4 regions of the Methylomonas albis genome follow, and region 1 is predicted to be linked to each of the others. Evidence: riboswitches for the same ligand, from Rfam matches in the RefSeq annotation. Region 1 holds a riboswitch; each other region holds the start of a gene.
The links. A riboswitch is a leader RNA that binds a small molecule or an ion and turns the genes downstream of it on or off. The one in region 1 is predicted to bind cyclic di-GMP.
Positions count from the first base shown of each region.

Region 1 (4,007 bases):
TGATCCGCCGCCTGTATCCCAGCCGCTCCATACACCGAAGGCTGAACGTAAGCCGGAATTCAAATCGGCACTCACAGTAATGGTTACGTCTGCGTTCGTACCCAACTCAAACATTGCGAAATCGGACGAATGCCCCCAGTTAGGTGGTGGGAAATCACCTAAACCACGGGTATCCAAGTACGAATATGCACCAGCGCCTAGAATATAGCTGCTGTTACCGGTCTGCCCTTGAGCGTCGGCCGAACTGGCGGTCAAAGAGTAGGGTACGCCACCCTGATTGTCGATATAGGCCGTCCAGGCAATTGGCAAACTGCCGGCGTATGCCGAGTCCATGCCGTCGCCGGTCCATGACGCGTTATCGTTATCACTCACGTTAGGGCCAGCCGCGTTGTAAGTCAGATGCGCACTGGCGCTGGTACTTACCAGCATCAGGCCGCCAATAGCCGCTGCCAAAGTCGATTGTTTGAACAAAGAAGAAGTTACCATTGTGTTACCTCATAAAAATAAAAGAGGGGCAATGCTGTTTTTGCATTGCCGCACATAATCAGGGGTTTAAGCGTTTTTACGACGACCGAAGCCAATCAAGCCGGCCATTGCGCTGCCGAACAACCAAACTGCGCCAGGTACTGGAACCGCCGAAGTGGTAACCAACACGTCATAGGTTAAGCCTGATAACGCTGAGCCGCCGTGAGCGCCAACCACCAAGGTATAGAAACCATTCGTTTCCGATAGGCCAGCTGTATCGGTGGCATTCCACTCGGCTTGGTTGAAAATAAAGCTGAAAGACAGTAAATCACTTAGACTGGTTGCATGAGCGCTCCAAATTGCCGCACCCAGGTCTGAGCCTTGAATGTCGGTCGGTGCTGCGCCAGTAATATCAGCCGCGGCTGTGCGGCTTGAACTTAAGCTGGAGTCGGCGCCGCGATACAAGGCTACATCCAGCAACCCGCCGGATGCGAGATTGTTTGCAGCGTAGTCGGTATCGGCTTTGATGCTGATGGTGGTTAAGACGTTGCCGGTCGTCGCGCAGTTATCGGTAGCGCTATTGTCACCACAGCTGATATGAATCAAACCGTAATCCAGGCCAAGGCCGGTTTCGGCTGAGTTGCCGGCGACTGCAATGTAGGGATGATCGCCGGCATTTGGGCCCGAGGTCGGCAGGTCGGCCATGATTGTGCCCCATGTAGACGCGTTGGCGCCTGTGTTTTTGGCGTTATAAGCATTCCACAAGCCGGTAGTTACATTGGTACCCCAAGTTCCTGTTGACGGGGCTTGTATCACTTGACCGTTTGGCAAGGTGATGCTGTTGCCGTTTCCAGTTCCGGTAACATTGGCCAAAGAGCCGGTATTGTCAGTAACGCTGCTGCCGGTAAAAATTTCACGCTTGGTGGCACCGGCTGAGACGCCTACGACTGAGCTGTTGGCTTTGACTACATTGCCCGTACCACCATAAGTATGCTGACCGGAGTACCACATATAAGGCAGGTTGCCGGATACCTCGGTAGCGGTCGCAGCTGCTGTACCGGTTCCTGGTATCAAAGTATTGGCGGTTAAGTCGCCGACAGTATAAGTATTGGTGCCGTTGGCAACGCGGTTGGTGCCGTTGGAGTTGGCTGAAACACCGTCAGTGCCGTTAATGCTATTTGCAATCCCAAAGCCTATGGCGGAATCCCCGGAGGCCACGGTGCCTGCCCCCGTCAAGTTGTAATACTGATGCGCGAATGCTTGGCCGGAAACGCCAGCCAGACCGGTTGTCAAGAGAGCTGCTATAGCGGTTTTGCGAAAAATCATGATCATCCTCTTTTTAATTAAAATAAATGCAACAGCGAAACCGACAAAGCTTGATCAATCACATTGCGTCAAACTTTGCTCAGCACCCATGTCGTACATGGGGCAATCCGGCCTTCTTTAAATTGTTTTTAAGAACCGTGATTTTCCGGCCCCGCCTCACGACGGGTGTGGCAATCCTTGCGTTCACCGATTTGCCGATGAGCCAGCGGTAGACATGGCAGGAATGAAGACCTGATAACCGCAGCTGGAAAGCAAATCCCTGAAGCAAGCACGGTATCTAAAGCGAATAATCGGCCATCTTAATAAAATGTATAAGTTTCAAAGAATTGTGACCTTTTTACGTAGGGTGGTTTCGTTGGGTGGTTGTCGAAACACGGGGAAATAACTCAGAGACTTGTTTTATATAACACAGTTTAATTACTGATAGGGTTTCTGGAATGGGAGGAGAGGATTGTTCTGGCGGATTCGCTCAGGAATTTCTTTCTTTTCTAGTCATTTGTTGTTAGGTTGTTGCCCTGCTAATTGGCTTGGCGATAGATTTTTCAGTGGAGAAGAAGTATGCAAAAAACCGATAAAACCCCGCTCTGGGTGTTCCTGGCGCTATCCAGTATAGAAACTCGCAAAGGCGCGTTGCTACTGATCTGGAGTAGTATCGTTTTTACCTTTTACTGCGTGCCTTGGACGCTCTATTTCGATGGTAATGGCTGGGTGGCCAAATTGTTTTTAATCGAGGATTGGGAGTGGTTCGCCATGATGTTGCCTATGACTTTCTGGTATTGGCTAAGCATGAGATGGGTGGATAAAAACGGTGGCTGGCGCTTAGCAAGTGCGTGATATGCCACACTATCGTTCAAAGCGCCGATTTGTTATAAACGGTCACATGCGCCTTACGCGCGCAAGGGTGATGTCGTCGTGTATAGCTAAATCGATTTTGCGTTGTTCGGGTACTGGCATCCTAAGTTGATCGGCTTTGCGCCTTCTTAAACGATCGGCGGTGCGATATCGCCAATAAGCTTTCGTCAATTTACTGTTGTTTCTATGCTTTCACACATCCTGCCTAAAGCCGAAATATCTATTCGGGAAAACCTGCGTTGGCTATACATCCTCAGAAACCTGATGCTGTTTGCCGTCACTGTCGCGGTGTTTCTTGCAGTGAATGGCCTGGGTATCAATTTGCCGCAAAACCAGTTGTGGCTGGCGATTTTTGCGATTTCGATACTCAATCTCTATACCTGGTTGCGACTGAGAACGCCGGAGGAAGTCACCGAACATGAGATTTTTTCGCAAATATGCATGGATGTGTTGGCCTTGGCTTATTTGCTTTATCTGACCGGCGGCGCGTCAAATCCGATCATTTGGGTGTTTCTGTTGCCGTTGATTGTTACCGCCATCATGCTGCCGCAGGCTTATGCCTGGAATATGGTGATCATTACGTCCTGCGTCTATACGGTACTGATAGCCTACAACGTACCGTTGCCGGCGGTGGAGCCGCATATGGCTCATCCGGCGATGGCGGAAATGACGCCGGAAATGACGTTACAAATGCATTTGATGAACGACAGGCGCTATTTCAATCTGCATGTATTTGGCATGTGGTTTGGTTTTGTGTTTAGCGCCGGCTTAGTGGCCTTTTTCGTGGTCGAGCTGTCCAAAACCTTAAAAGAGCGTGAGCGCAATCTGGCCGATGCCCGCGAAAGCGCGTTGCGAGACGAGCGGGTAGTGTCGCTGGGCACCTTAGCCGCTAGCGCCGCGCACGATATGGGGACCCCGCTGGGTACGATTGCGATTTTAACTCATGAGATGGCTGAAGAGTTGTCAGAGCATCGTTACCCGGATTTGCATCAGAAACTGGTGATTGTTCAGCAGCAGATCGACCGCTGCAAACAGGCCTTGTCGGTAATGTCGGCCTCCGCCGGCGAGATGCGGGCCGAGTCCGGTAAGGTAATGCTGGTAAGTGAGTATATCGATGAAGTGCTGGGGCAGTGGCGGACGCATAAAGCTGCTACTCGGCTCAAGCTATTTATTTCGCCGGATGTCGATATGGAGGCGCGAGTAATTGCGGAACGTACGGTGACCCACTCCATCATCAATATCCTTAATAACGCTGCCGAGGCGTCCCCGGTCGATGCTGGTATCGAGTTTCATGTTGAATGGAACGAGGATACATTAAACTTGAAAATCAGGGATTTTGGTCCGGGCTTGCCCGCTGAGTTTAT
Region 1 covers NZ_JACXSS010000001.1:4,068,798-4,072,804, reverse strand. Annotated here, with positions in the region: gene EBA_RS18680 (PEP-CTERM sorting domain-containing protein) at 1-486, opposite strand, end outside; gene EBA_RS18675 (hypothetical protein) at 553-1,791, opposite strand; cyclic di-GMP riboswitch class I at 1,890-1,973, opposite strand; gene EBA_RS18670 (hypothetical protein) at 2,350-2,625, shown strand; gene EBA_RS18665 (ATP-binding protein) at 2,830-4,007, shown strand, end outside.

Region 2 (4,007 bases), 380 kb from region 1:
TGATGCCATCGGTGATCAATTCCAGCGCACCGCTGGCCCGAAACACCCCGAAAGCCACCAGCATCGCCACCAGATAGGGAATGACGGTGATCGCGGTTTGAAAACCGTGCTTGGCGCCTTCGACGAACAATTCGTAAGCATTGAGACCTTTGAGGGCCGCAGCGGCGATGAACGACACAACCAGACTGAACAAAATTACCTGGCTGACTAAGGCAGATTGTTTCAGCATCTCGGCCTGATCGAGTCCTGCAAAATAGGCCAGTATGCCGCCGACCAATGCGGTGATGCCGCCGAGATAACTCAACACCACCTTGTCCAGCAGATTGATCTTCTGCACGGTGGCGACGGCCAGCAAGCCGGTCAGCGTCGACATATAGGTCGCGATCAGGATCGGGATGAACACGTCGGTCGGATTGGCGGCGCCGAGCTGAGCCCGGTAAGCGAAGATCGTCACCGGAAACAGCGTTACCGACGAAGTGTTGATCACCAAAAACATGATCTGCGCGTCGCTGGCGCGCTCGGGATGCGGATTCAAAGTTTGCATTTCCTGCATCGCCTTGATGCCCATCGGCGTTGCGGCATTGTCCAGGCCCAGCATGTTGGCGGCGATATTCATCACCATCGCACCCAGCGCCGGGTGATCTTTCGGTATCTCCGGCATCAAGCGGCTGAACAGCGGATTGAGCGCCTTGGTCAATAGATTGATGAAGCCGCTATGTTCACCGATTCTCATGATGCCCAACCACAAGGCCAATACGCCGCTCAAGCCCAACGAAATCTCGAACGCAGTTTTCGACAGGCTGAACATCGCCGTCATCAACTCAGCAAATACCTTGGTATCGCCCAGCACCCATAACTTAAACGCCGCGACGATAAATGCGGACAGGAAAAAAAACACCCAGATTAAGTTAAGCACAATGACGGACGACAGTGGGGTGGCAACAACTGATCGCATTTTACCAACAAAGCAGGGAGGCGATTGAAAATCAGCCGTTGCTGATTTGAATGAAATAATTCAAGTCGAGATGCTGCTGGAAAATGGCTCCGCTGACTGAATATTGGTTTTTGAAACATACCAATATTGCTGATTGAAACTGGTTGGTTTATTAAATTGTGTCATATCACATAAATGGCATATCTGATTGCGTGATAAGGCTGACTATTATGGATTTATAATATGCTAACTAATTGATTTTTGGGAAAGTTTATTTTGGCGCACAATTTGATTGCCTTTTATCGCGGTCGAGGTGGCCGTGTCGGCAATAGCCGGCTAAAACCAAATGCATCGGTGTTTTTTGCGGAATGGATAAAGCGGCATCGTAAGGTTAATGGATTTGGTCACGGATTGATCATTGAACGGGATATTCAAAAAACCAATAAAGCTACACCCGCTGTGAAGCGGGGTCGGAAAACCATGGGTCTCGCAGGATGCGAGACGGCCGGGTTGCCTGTGATGAAACGGAGCTTTTCATACCACTACAGGTTAGAGAGCGACAAATTCATCATGGTTAGTGCTGATCTAATAAAAATTATGGGCCTATTATGAGATTCAAACCTTCCCGTTTAACCCTGGCAATTGCCACAACCTTGGCTGGCGGCGCTTTGTCATTCAACGCGGCTGCTAGTACCACGATGTACAACACCTTTATAGCCGCCAACGATGCCGCAACAGACGGCTGGGTATACGGTTTTTGTACTAGCTGCACCAACTCAACGCGTGCAATCAATTACGTTGCTGGCCAAGCTTATACTGGCGGCGGTCAAACTGGCGGCGGATTTTACGGAACCAACGAGAGTAATCCTACTCAGTACACTTCGGCTACCCCATTTAACTACGGCGGTACTTCGCAGTTGAACTGGGGGGCCCATCTGACTTCCACCGGAGACAGCGCGGAGATTTCCCAGGCCGATGCGCAAGCGCGTTACGGTTACGCTGCGAATATCGACACCGGCGGTGGTGCCTGGCGTGACACGGGTGGTAGCACCGGCGGTGTGACGACCGGTTGGAAACATCAAACCGACATCGGCTTGATCGAGTCGGATGTAACGCAAAATGTGACCTTGAATCTAACTAACCTCGAGGTGTTGACAGCGGGACTGGGATATTCGCGTTTCGGTATCACGGTTTTCGACGGTATGGATAGTCAAACCGCTGCCTATGTACATCACGGTGGTTGGAATAATTACGGTACCTATTCACCTGGAGGAACGACCCTTCATCCTTACGACATGAACAATCCGTTTGGCACGATTGGCTTAACCAATATTGGTTATAGCGATTACGTTGATAGTACTGTGGCTCACGCATTTACATTCACTGCGCAAGCGGGACATGTTTACAGTATTTATCTGGGGGGTGTTGACTTTAGCACCTGGAAAGCTGGTGTGGCGGATTATCAGTTGAATATAACCACTTCAGCCGTGCCTGTTCCCGGCGCCGTCTGGTTATTCGGTAGTGCCTTAGCCGGCCTGGGTGTCACGGGAAGACGAAAAAAAACCCTTTCTTAAGCACTACACCGCACTACCAGCGCGGCGCAAGTCGCCGCGCTTTGGTCTTGAACCCGATACATCGGCAACCGGCTGTGATTGGGCGGATGAATTCGGCTCAAGGAAATCTAAAAAAATAATAAAGGATAGGATATGACTCGATCCATTTTGCCAGCCCCGGGACGGACGCCCTGGCTGATTTTTCTGGTTGTGCTTTTCAATAGTAGCAACCTGTTCGCGTTCGAGAACTTGCCCGCCAGTAGCGGCAATCCATCGTTTTACTTGCCATCCATCAGCGGTGGCATTGCCCACTTCATGGGTTCGGCCAACTGTGGTTCCTGCCATGACAGTACCACCGCCCAATGTCGCTACGTCAATTCTCCAGTCGGTTGTACCGGTAACGGTAGCCCGCTGGCTTATTTCGATAACAACGGCAAGGACGTTTCCATTCGCGAAGCCTGGAGTGCCACCATGATGGCCAACTCGTCACGCGATCCATTGTGGCGTGCCAAAGTCAAAAGCGAACTGAAAAAGCATCCCGCGCTGTCTGCGGAAATCAACGACACCTGTACCAAATGTCACGCACCGATGGTCAATGCCGATGCCAAAGCGGTTAGCCAGAGTTTTAATATCTTCGACACCGTGGATGTCAATAACACGGTACTGCCGGGCATTTTGAGTCCTACGAATTCGCGTCATGATTTAGCTGCGGATGGTGTGAGCTGTAGTTTGTGTCATCAGGTCAAAGATGATCCTACGCTGGGAACCCTAGATGGCTCCACAGGCGGTTATAAAATCGATATGACGCTCAGCGGCGCCAATCGGATCATGTACGGCCCTTATTCGACTATATTTCCGGGGCCTATGCAAAACAACGCCGCTCTGGGTGGTGCACTCAAAGCCAAGCCGCAATATAGCGCGCATATTTCAGGTTCCAAGCTTTGCGGTACTTGCCATGACTTGAAAACTCCGACGGTCTATGAAAACGATAACATCCTGACCCCAACCCTGGAATCGCGTTTCCCGGAACAAATGCCTTATTCGGAATGGGTGCATAGTGCTTATAACAACGATCTGGCACCAGCCGGCCCATTGGCGAAAAGTTGCCAGCAATGTCATATGTCGCGTACAGACGGTGTTTATATTTCCACTCAGCCATCGGGTAACATGGCTGCTTTAACTAAGAAAAACAATTTCGCCATTCACGAATTCGTCGGCGGTAACAAGCTGATGCTGGATATTTTTAATACCAATAAAACTCAGTTGGGTGTGTTGTCGAACAATTTTGCCGCGACCATGGCAGCCACCGACACCATGCTGCAAAGTGCAGCTACCTTGCTGAATACTCAGCAAAGCGGAGCGAAAGGCAAACTGGAGTTTGTGTTACGCGTCAACAGTACCACCGGCCACAAACTGCCGTCTGCTTATCCTTCCCGTCGCGCGCTGTTGCACGTGGCCGTCAAAAACAGCCAGGGCAATGTGGTTTGGGAGTCGGGTAAGGTTAATGCTAACGGCAGCGT
Region 2 covers NZ_JACXSS010000001.1:3,690,347-3,694,353, reverse strand. Annotated here, with positions in the region: gene EBA_RS16995 (nucleoside recognition domain-containing protein) at 1-916, opposite strand, end outside; cyclic di-GMP riboswitch class I at 1,372-1,452, shown strand; gene EBA_RS16990 (VPLPA-CTERM sorting domain-containing protein) at 1,543-2,508, shown strand; gene EBA_RS16985 (hypothetical protein) at 2,641-4,007, shown strand, end outside.
Region 2: it holds a riboswitch for cyclic di-GMP, as region 1 does, so the genes downstream of both, EBA_RS16990 (VPLPA-CTERM sorting domain-containing protein) here and EBA_RS18675 (hypothetical protein) in region 1, are expected to answer to the same signal.

Region 3 (4,007 bases), 2.2 Mb from region 1:
CTGTTCGAAATTGCCGTTGGCGACCAAATTTGCTTGCACGGCTGGTACCGCCATCGCCAAGCCGACACACAATCCTGTTGTCAGTTTCATATATGTTCCCTCGTTAACCGTTTTAGGTGTTAACGCCGAGCGCCCACTCTATTCGGGCACGCGGCGTTAACGGCTGAGATCACGCGTTGACTTTTCTTCTCAGTAAACCGGCAAAACCCAAGGCACTACCGAACAACCAGACCGCGCCAGGCACTGGCACTGGGGCAGCCGCCGCCACGACATTGCCTGTCAGATTCAATGTCAATTGATAGTTTTGGCGGGTGCTGCTGGCACCCAAATCCGCATCGGACAGATTAAGCAGATATTGCGCGCTGAAGGCACCGGTGTTTGCGGTCAACAGATTAGCAATAAACGACTGGCTGCCGCTTTCGGCGAGATTGGTAAATGTGGATAAGCCGGTATCGAAGGCTCCGGTATCGCCGCTACCACTCACACTATCAAAATCCAAACCGATGCGGTCGGCATTGGCCAGATTAAACAAGCTAAAATTCATCGAGTTAACGCTATTTTGGGCGACATTGCCGAAATCCAAAATCAGGGTGTTGGACTCGCCGGCACCGTCAAAAGAAGCCAAGGAATGCAACAAGTAGCTGAAGTTGGCTTGCAGCGTGCCGGCCCAGTTGACTTTATAGGTGGCACTCGAACCGCTACCTGCTTGCCCCATGGTCGACGACATGGTGGTGGTAGCCGACAAAGTCGGCAAACTCAATGAAGCATTCGCCGAACCGTTTCCTACATAATCATTAAGATTTTGCTCGTCCACCGCAACAGTGGTTGCCGTCGCGGTAGCGGCTGATGAAGTTGGCCCCCAACTGCAACTGATAGCGCCGGTTGGCCCCATGGCCAAACTACAACCCGATCCGGTTTGACTCAAATTAGGGCTAAAGCCAGCACTGACACCGGCGGCGGATAACAAGGCACTGCTGGTGCCGCTACCGTTGACGGTTCTACCCGGACCGTTGTTTTTATTGCCGGCGCCATTGATGGTTTGGGTCCGACTAGAATCCAATTGCAGATCAACGCCGGTCAACACGCCGCTAGCCGCATTAAACTGGCCTATCGCGACAGTGGCAATCGCCGCATTATTATTCGAATTGGTAGCGGATGCGACCTGCCCGCCCGTTGCGATGACCGTCGCTGTACCATTGAAACCGACCGGACCGCTGCTGGCGGTCAAGGAAGCCTGTGAGATTCCGCAGACGCTCAGTAATAAGGCAATTGCGGTTAATTGAAAGTTTGTGCTCATAATTGTTCCATTAATTCCATTAAATAAATTCTGTGATACGCGGCAAATGCCACACCCCTATCACATGGGAGCAATCCGGCTGACTTGCATTAGTGCAAGCCCCGCGACTTTCCGTACCTGCTTCACAGCAGGGTCGGCAAGGGGCGGTTTCTTTACGCACAGTGTTTCCGCGCAGACGCCTGCAACACCTTCTTGCAATCCTTCGCGACTGAATATGAAAATATTAGAATGTGATAAAGAACCAGTTAACATAAAACAATATTTGTGCCAAGCGCTTACAAAACACGTAAGTCATTATTTACAAATAAAGCTTTAACCGTTAAGACAATTCGGAATCACATCCGCGAGAACGATATTTAAGGGATTTGCCCCATAGACTGTGGCGAATAACTTATTTTGCGTGGTTTAAAATATCCGGCTGGTGTAACGGAGATTAAAAAAATAATGGGGGAATTTTGGATTCTGCCGAAGAACCGGCATTTACCGCCGGCTACGAAGACTGCATCGATGTTGAATCTCTAGCAACTGACCGACGCCGGCAGGCGACCGAAACAGCAAAAGTGGGGGCGTCGACCACCGGTCACCCCCTAAGAATGCAGTCGTAAACGTCCTGCACAAGCACACTACCAGAAACGTTAAAACCGCTATTTGCGGCATTACGGGTCAAGCAATGGCAGTGGCCAAACCTGCTTACGGCGCAATCCTGGCGAACGGCTGCAGGTTAAATTTTTGCCTCCAGCACCAGATTGGTCGGTGTCGTGGCGGCACGTCTGACTTGGCTGAAACCGGCCGCATTCAGTACTTCGGTTAGCCGTTTTTGCCCGGCCTGCGCGCCCAGTCCCAGACCTACCTCTTGCGATTTGGAGGCCGGCACGCAGACCATGGTTGAGAAGGAATAATAGATCTGCCCCAAAGGGTGCAGGTTCTCTTCCAGGCTATCGCCGGCAAACGGTTCGACCAGCATGAAGGTACCGCCTTCAGCCAGTGTGCTGGCGACATGGCTAGCCGCACCGACCGGGTCACCCATATCGTGCAGGGCGTCGAATATCGTTACCAAGTCGTAGTTTTTACCCGGATATTCCTTGGCGGTGACCACTTCGAAAATAGTGTTGCTGGCGACACCAGCCGCCCGCGCACGCTCCCGGGCATGCTCAATTGACGGCGCGTGAAAATCGAATCCATGGAAGGTGGAGTTAGGGAAGGCCTTGGCCAACAGGATGGTCGAGGAGCCGTGGCCGCAACCGACGTCCGCGACTTTGGCGCCCGCTTCAAGTTTCTCCCGCACACCGGCGAGTTCCGGCAGCCAGACATCGATCAGATTCATGGCGTACATCGGCCGAAAGAAACGCTCGGTGCCACAGAACAGGCACGGGCTATGGTCGCGCCAAGGCAAGCCCTGGCCGGACCGGAACACCTCGGTCAACTTGGGTTCATCGATATACACCGACATCACTGCTTGGAAGAAACCTTGCATGCAGGCCGGATGGCCTTCCGCAGCAAAGATCACCGCTTGTTCCGCCGACAGCGAAAACTTGCCGGACGCGGCATCATAATTGACATAGCCGGCGGCAGCATTGGCGGACAGCCATTCCCGCAGATAGCGTTCGTCCATGCCGGTGTTGTCGGCGAGTTCCCGGCTGCTGGCCGGGCTGATCTCCAACAGCGCGCTGTACAAATCCAACTTGTCGCCGATGTAGGCCGTCAGCAGGCCCAAAGATCCGGCAACATCGTTGATGACTTTTCCCTGGAGTTGCTCCAGTTTAGCGTTGTCGACTTCGTTCAAATGCAAGGTCATAAATCTTCCTGATACGGTTTTAGAATAAGAGGCGATGTAATCTACTGAATTCGTCGCGAAGGAACAATATTATTTTTTACTAATAGACATCACCGCCGGGCACCGTAAGCATTCTTTCACAGCGCCGGGCGCTGGCGTGCATGCCTCAATTACACCTTATAAAACGGCGAATCCATACCAATATTGGCGTCACGGGTGATTTCGCCATCGAACAGTTTGACCGACAGATTACCGTTCACCTGCTTGGTAAACGGCAGCAACAAACCGTCGATATAGGTTTGGGCGTTTTCTATAGAATCGAATTCGTAAAAGCCGCCAACGGTATGGTTGTTGACGCCGCTTAACCAGGTTTTCGACTTTAGCCCCGGAAATTGCTTCATTTCCACGTTGATGGGCCGCCAATCGATTTGATCGAAAGGAATGGCTACTTGGAATTCCGCGTATAAAAATATTTTCATGGGTCACTCTCGGTTAAATTAGTGGAATCAGTATTCGAACGCATCAAAACGGTTCTTTAAAGGGCCTTAAATCCAGCTCATGCGTCCAGGCGCTGGGATGTTGCCGGTGCAGCGCCCAATAGGTTTCGGCAATCGCCTCCAGCTTTAACAAGCCGTCGTCGCCCTTGGCCGAAACATAACTGGAGAACTGGTTTCTAGCGCGGTCTCCGTCGATCACGCCATCGATGACCGTATGCACGACATGCACACCATGGGGGCCGAATTCCCGCGCCATGCCTTGCGCCAACGCCCGCAAGCCGGCTTTGGCTGCGGCGAATGCAGTAAACGGCGGTCTGGCGCGCATCGACGCAGTGGCGCCGGTAAAGATCAGCGTGCCGCACCGCTGGGCTTGCATGATGGCGGCGGCCTGTTTCCCGAATAAGAATCCGCCGAGACAATTTTGTTGCCAAAGCCGAGT
Region 3 covers NZ_JACXSS010000001.1:1,914,577-1,918,583, reverse strand. Annotated here, with positions in the region: gene EBA_RS08835 (carbohydrate binding domain-containing protein) at 1-90, opposite strand, end outside; gene EBA_RS08830 (PEP-CTERM sorting domain-containing protein) at 170-1,297, opposite strand; cyclic di-GMP riboswitch class I at 1,364-1,445, opposite strand; gene EBA_RS08825 (class I SAM-dependent methyltransferase) at 2,019-3,092, opposite strand; gene EBA_RS08820 (YdhR family protein) at 3,242-3,550, opposite strand; gene EBA_RS08815 (SDR family NAD(P)-dependent oxidoreductase) at 3,594-4,007, opposite strand, start outside.
Region 3: it holds a riboswitch for cyclic di-GMP, as region 1 does, so the genes downstream of both, EBA_RS08830 (PEP-CTERM sorting domain-containing protein) here and EBA_RS18675 (hypothetical protein) in region 1, are expected to answer to the same signal.

Region 4 (4,007 bases), 2.4 Mb from region 1:
GACGTGGAAAACTATCATCTGGTTTGGTTAAAGCAAGACCAAGATAAACTTGCGGTGGCGGCGGTCGCGCACGAAAGATTGTCGGCGTGGCTTGCGCCGTTTCGGGAAGCCGGTTTGGCGCTGGAAGCGGCGTATTCGGAAGCTTTATGCTTGCCGTATAGCCAGGGACAATGCACCTTGCTGATCGACGACGCTAATGTGATTCTGCGCAGCGCCGCCTATCTTGGCGGCGGTGTGGATGCGTTATTTTTGCCGCAACTGCTGGAAAAAGCCCGTGCTGAAGGCGCTGATTTCAGCACTTTAACAATCTGCAAAGCCCACGACGAAACGAGTCTGCCGGACAATTTACCGCTTGCGGAATTGGAAATTTCTGTTTGTAAGCCCTTGCGGTTTATGGCCAGCACTGCCGAGTTATTGCCCGCCGAGTTGAATTTATTGAATGGGGTTTATGCCGTCAGCAACCGACAAGTAGGCCGCTGGCAACAGTGGCTGCCGGCCGGCATGATTTTGTGCGTAGCGCTGGTGCTGCAGAGCTATGCGCTATTGCATACCTATTGGCAACAACAAGCCGAGTTGAGTGAGTTGGAGCTTAAAACCCAAGAGCTGTTCAAGCAAACCTTTCCGGATGTGAAACGCATCGTCAATGTCAAAGCCCAAGCCGATCAACAATTGGTGCAGCTCAGAAAGCAACACGATTTCGTCGGTAGCGGCTTTATGCGATTGATTTATCGTTCCGGATTGCTGTTGAAAGACACGCCGGCCGTGCGTTTGAAAAAATTCAATTATCTGAACGGCAATTTGCAATTGCATGTGGTTGCCAACGACATCGGCCAGCTGGAGCAATTCAAACAACAGTTGCAAATCACTGTGCAAGTCAAAATTCAATCGGCCGATAGCGGCGCAAAAGGCGTGGAGGCGCAACTTGAGATTCGCGAAAAATGACATAAGGCGATTTACGGCAATAAATGTACCCAAAGCAAGCAATTTTCCGTTGACTGAGCAGACTTGTGCTGAGCGAAGTGGAAGTCAACTGTTCGATGAGCGAAGTGGAAGTCAACTGTTCGATGAGCGAAGTGGAAGTCAACTGTTCGATGAGCGAAGTGGAAGTCAACTGTTCGATGAGCGAAGTGGAAGTCAACTGTTCGATGAGCGAAGTGGAAGTCAACTGTTCGATGAGCGAAGTCGAAGTCAACTGTTCGATGAGCGAAGTCGAAGTCAACTGTTCGCTGACCGAAGCCGAAGTCAACTGTTCGCCGAGCGAAGTCGAAGTCAACCGTTCGCTGACCGAAGCCGAAGTCAACTGTTCGCCGAGCGAAGTCGAAGTCAACCGTTCGCCGAGCGAAGTCGAAGTCAACCGTTCGCCGAGCGAAGTCGAAGTCAACCGTTCGCTGAGCGGAGTCGAAGCGAACGACATATTTGGCATTGCCAATGGGTATAACTTTTCTCAAAAATCACCTAAGCCAGCGTTTTGCCGATTTAACGCCCAGAGAGCGGTGGTTGGCCGTTGGCGGTTTGCTGATCGTGCTGGTGTATGGCGCTTACTTGGCGTTTTATCAACCGTTTGCCGAACAGAGCCGCTCGTTGAGGCAAAAAATCCAGGCGCAAGGGCAAATCTATAACTATTTACAACAAGTCGGCAATCAAGCAGCGGCCTTGCGGCAGCAGGCTGTGGTTGACGCACCGGCAGAAGGTAGCGCAAATCAATCGCCGATGGCGATAGTTGATTTCAGCAGTCAACAACTGGAGATAAAGCCGGCGATCAAACACCTGTCACCGGAAGGCGAAGATAAAGTCAGCGTCTGGCTGGAGCATCTGCCTTTCGATAAATTGATGTCGTGGCTGGCGATTCTGGAAACCAAGCACCGCTTGCAGGTGCTGCAAATCGATGTCGAGAAACCAAGCGATGCCGGAGAGGGCGTTGTCAATGGCAAAGTTTTGCTGGGTGTTTAGGGAAGCGCTAAAAATTGCCATTCGAACCGCTTGGCGCGAACGGCGGCTTTGGTACAGCAACCGCCTATCCGTTCGTGCTGAGCCCGTGGAAGCATGAACGGATGATTTTTAGAGCTTCTCTTTAGGTGGTTTTTGAGAAAGTTTGTACCCATTAGCAATGCCAAATATGTCGTTCGCTTCGACTCCGCTCAGCGAACGGCTGACTTCGGCTTCGCTCAGCGAACGGCTGACTTCGGTTACTTTGGCTTCGCTCAGCACCAGTCTGCTCAGTCAACGGAAAGTTGCTTGCTTTGGGGACTTTATTGGCATAAATCGCCTTAGTGTCAAATAGCTATTGAGGCTGTAAAAGACTTCGCATCAGAACCCCCGCCCGCCGGGACACTGTCATTAAGAGATACACCCGCAACCCAGCTCCCGATTACCCGCGTTAGCCAGCTTATTCGTAATACAGATGTATTACATGTCACGTGAATTTAACAATGCTGTAACCGAAACGCCGCTATTGCTCTGGAATAATCCACCCCAAGTTGAAGCACCAAGGGGCTTGGTGCTCAGCAGAAGTTCTGGAGTAACTAAGGAACAGGGATGGCACGCAAAGGGAGCAGGCGAAGGAAGAGGATAGGGAGGAGGTTAGGTGGAAAAAAATGGTAGCGGGGGAAAGGCGACACTGTTTATCTGTTAGATGGTGTTGAGTTTAGGAAAGCGTGTAAAAGCCAAACCCGTTGCGAAGCGGGGACGGAAAGCTTCAGGTCTTATGTCTGCGATAGACTTCAAGATAGCTGGGTTGTCACCTTGTGTATTTAAGACTTTTATTTTTTAAACATAAGGCATAAACAATGAAACATTTTGCAAAAACTATGGTTGCAGCGGCTCTGTTGGTAGGCGCTGGTTCAGCTAACGCTGCTATCGAGAAAAACGGCGGTGGTTTAAACGAAGCTTATTTGTCTGCTTACGACATCACTACCGGTAAAACTTTTACCCTGGATACCGGCGTGACCTACAACGACTTGGTTGCCAACGTCAGTAACACAAATTACAGCTTGAATTTTGACCTGTCTGCTCTGACCAACTGGACATCGTTTATTACCGGTGCAAACACCAGCAAAATCAAATACGCAGTTGCTGTCGGCAATTCTGTTGATTTTGGTGCCGCTATCACAGGTAACGCGCCATTGGCTGTTACCCAAAGTATTCTGTTCGGAATTGACGTGTCTTCAGGTATAGAAAACCACGCAATCGATATCAATAGCAGAGTTGCTAACGTTACTTCACAAAATCTGAGCACATTGGCTTTGGATAGTGACTCCGCTGGTACTGGCCAGCACGCTAATGCCGCTAGCGTTTGGGGTACTTGGATTCAAGACCCGCAAGCAAACTATGGTGATGCGGTTGGTTTTCAGTTGGGCGTATTGGACCAAAACACTGGTGACAATATTGCAAGCACATTTGTTGGTCAATGGAAATTGGCTGGCAACAGTCTGACTTTTACTGCGCCTCCTGTTGCTTCCGTGCCGCTACCAGCTGCTGTATGGATGTTCGGCGCCGGTCTGATGGGCGTATTGCGCTTAAACCGTCGTAAATCACTGGCTGTATAAGCTTTTGGCCACTTCCGGCTTTATCCGGGAGTGGCTCTCTAATTTTTAACAAGCGAGAGACAAAATGAAAAAATTAATCTTAGGTGCAGCAGTTTCTGCTGCCTTATTAGCTGGCACAGCGCAAGCGGCTATCACATTGGATGGTGCCGGCAAAGTCGTAGTAACGCCTGCCGATACTTATGAAATTTATTTGTCAGGTGCTTCTGCTGCGCTGGACTATATTGAGCATTTGGCGACCAGCACGTCTGTAATTGCTGCAGATCGTATGTGTGATTCAACCCAGCCTATCTATAAATTTAAAGATAATGGCGGTGGTAAAGATCAAAACGCATATTACTGCACATTGAACCCGCTGAACCCACAATTAGTCGGTTTGGCTGGCGGTAAAGCCAACCTGCTGATTTACAAACGTAGCGTAGGTGGTTCTGCTAAAGGTGTTGCTCCACTCATTGATGACGCGAA
Region 4 covers NZ_JACXSS010000001.1:1,625,267-1,629,273, forward strand. Annotated here, with positions in the region: gene gspL (type II secretion system protein GspL) at 1-942, shown strand, start outside; gene EBA_RS07545 (hypothetical protein) at 1,008-1,619, shown strand; gene gspM (type II secretion system protein GspM) at 1,513-1,950, shown strand; gene EBA_RS07555 (hypothetical protein) at 2,059-2,208, opposite strand; cyclic di-GMP riboswitch class I at 2,653-2,742, shown strand; gene EBA_RS07560 (hypothetical protein) at 2,787-3,545, shown strand; gene EBA_RS07565 (type 2 periplasmic-binding domain-containing protein) at 3,610-4,007, shown strand, end outside.
Region 4: it holds a riboswitch for cyclic di-GMP, as region 1 does, so the genes downstream of both, EBA_RS07560 (hypothetical protein) here and EBA_RS18675 (hypothetical protein) in region 1, are expected to answer to the same signal.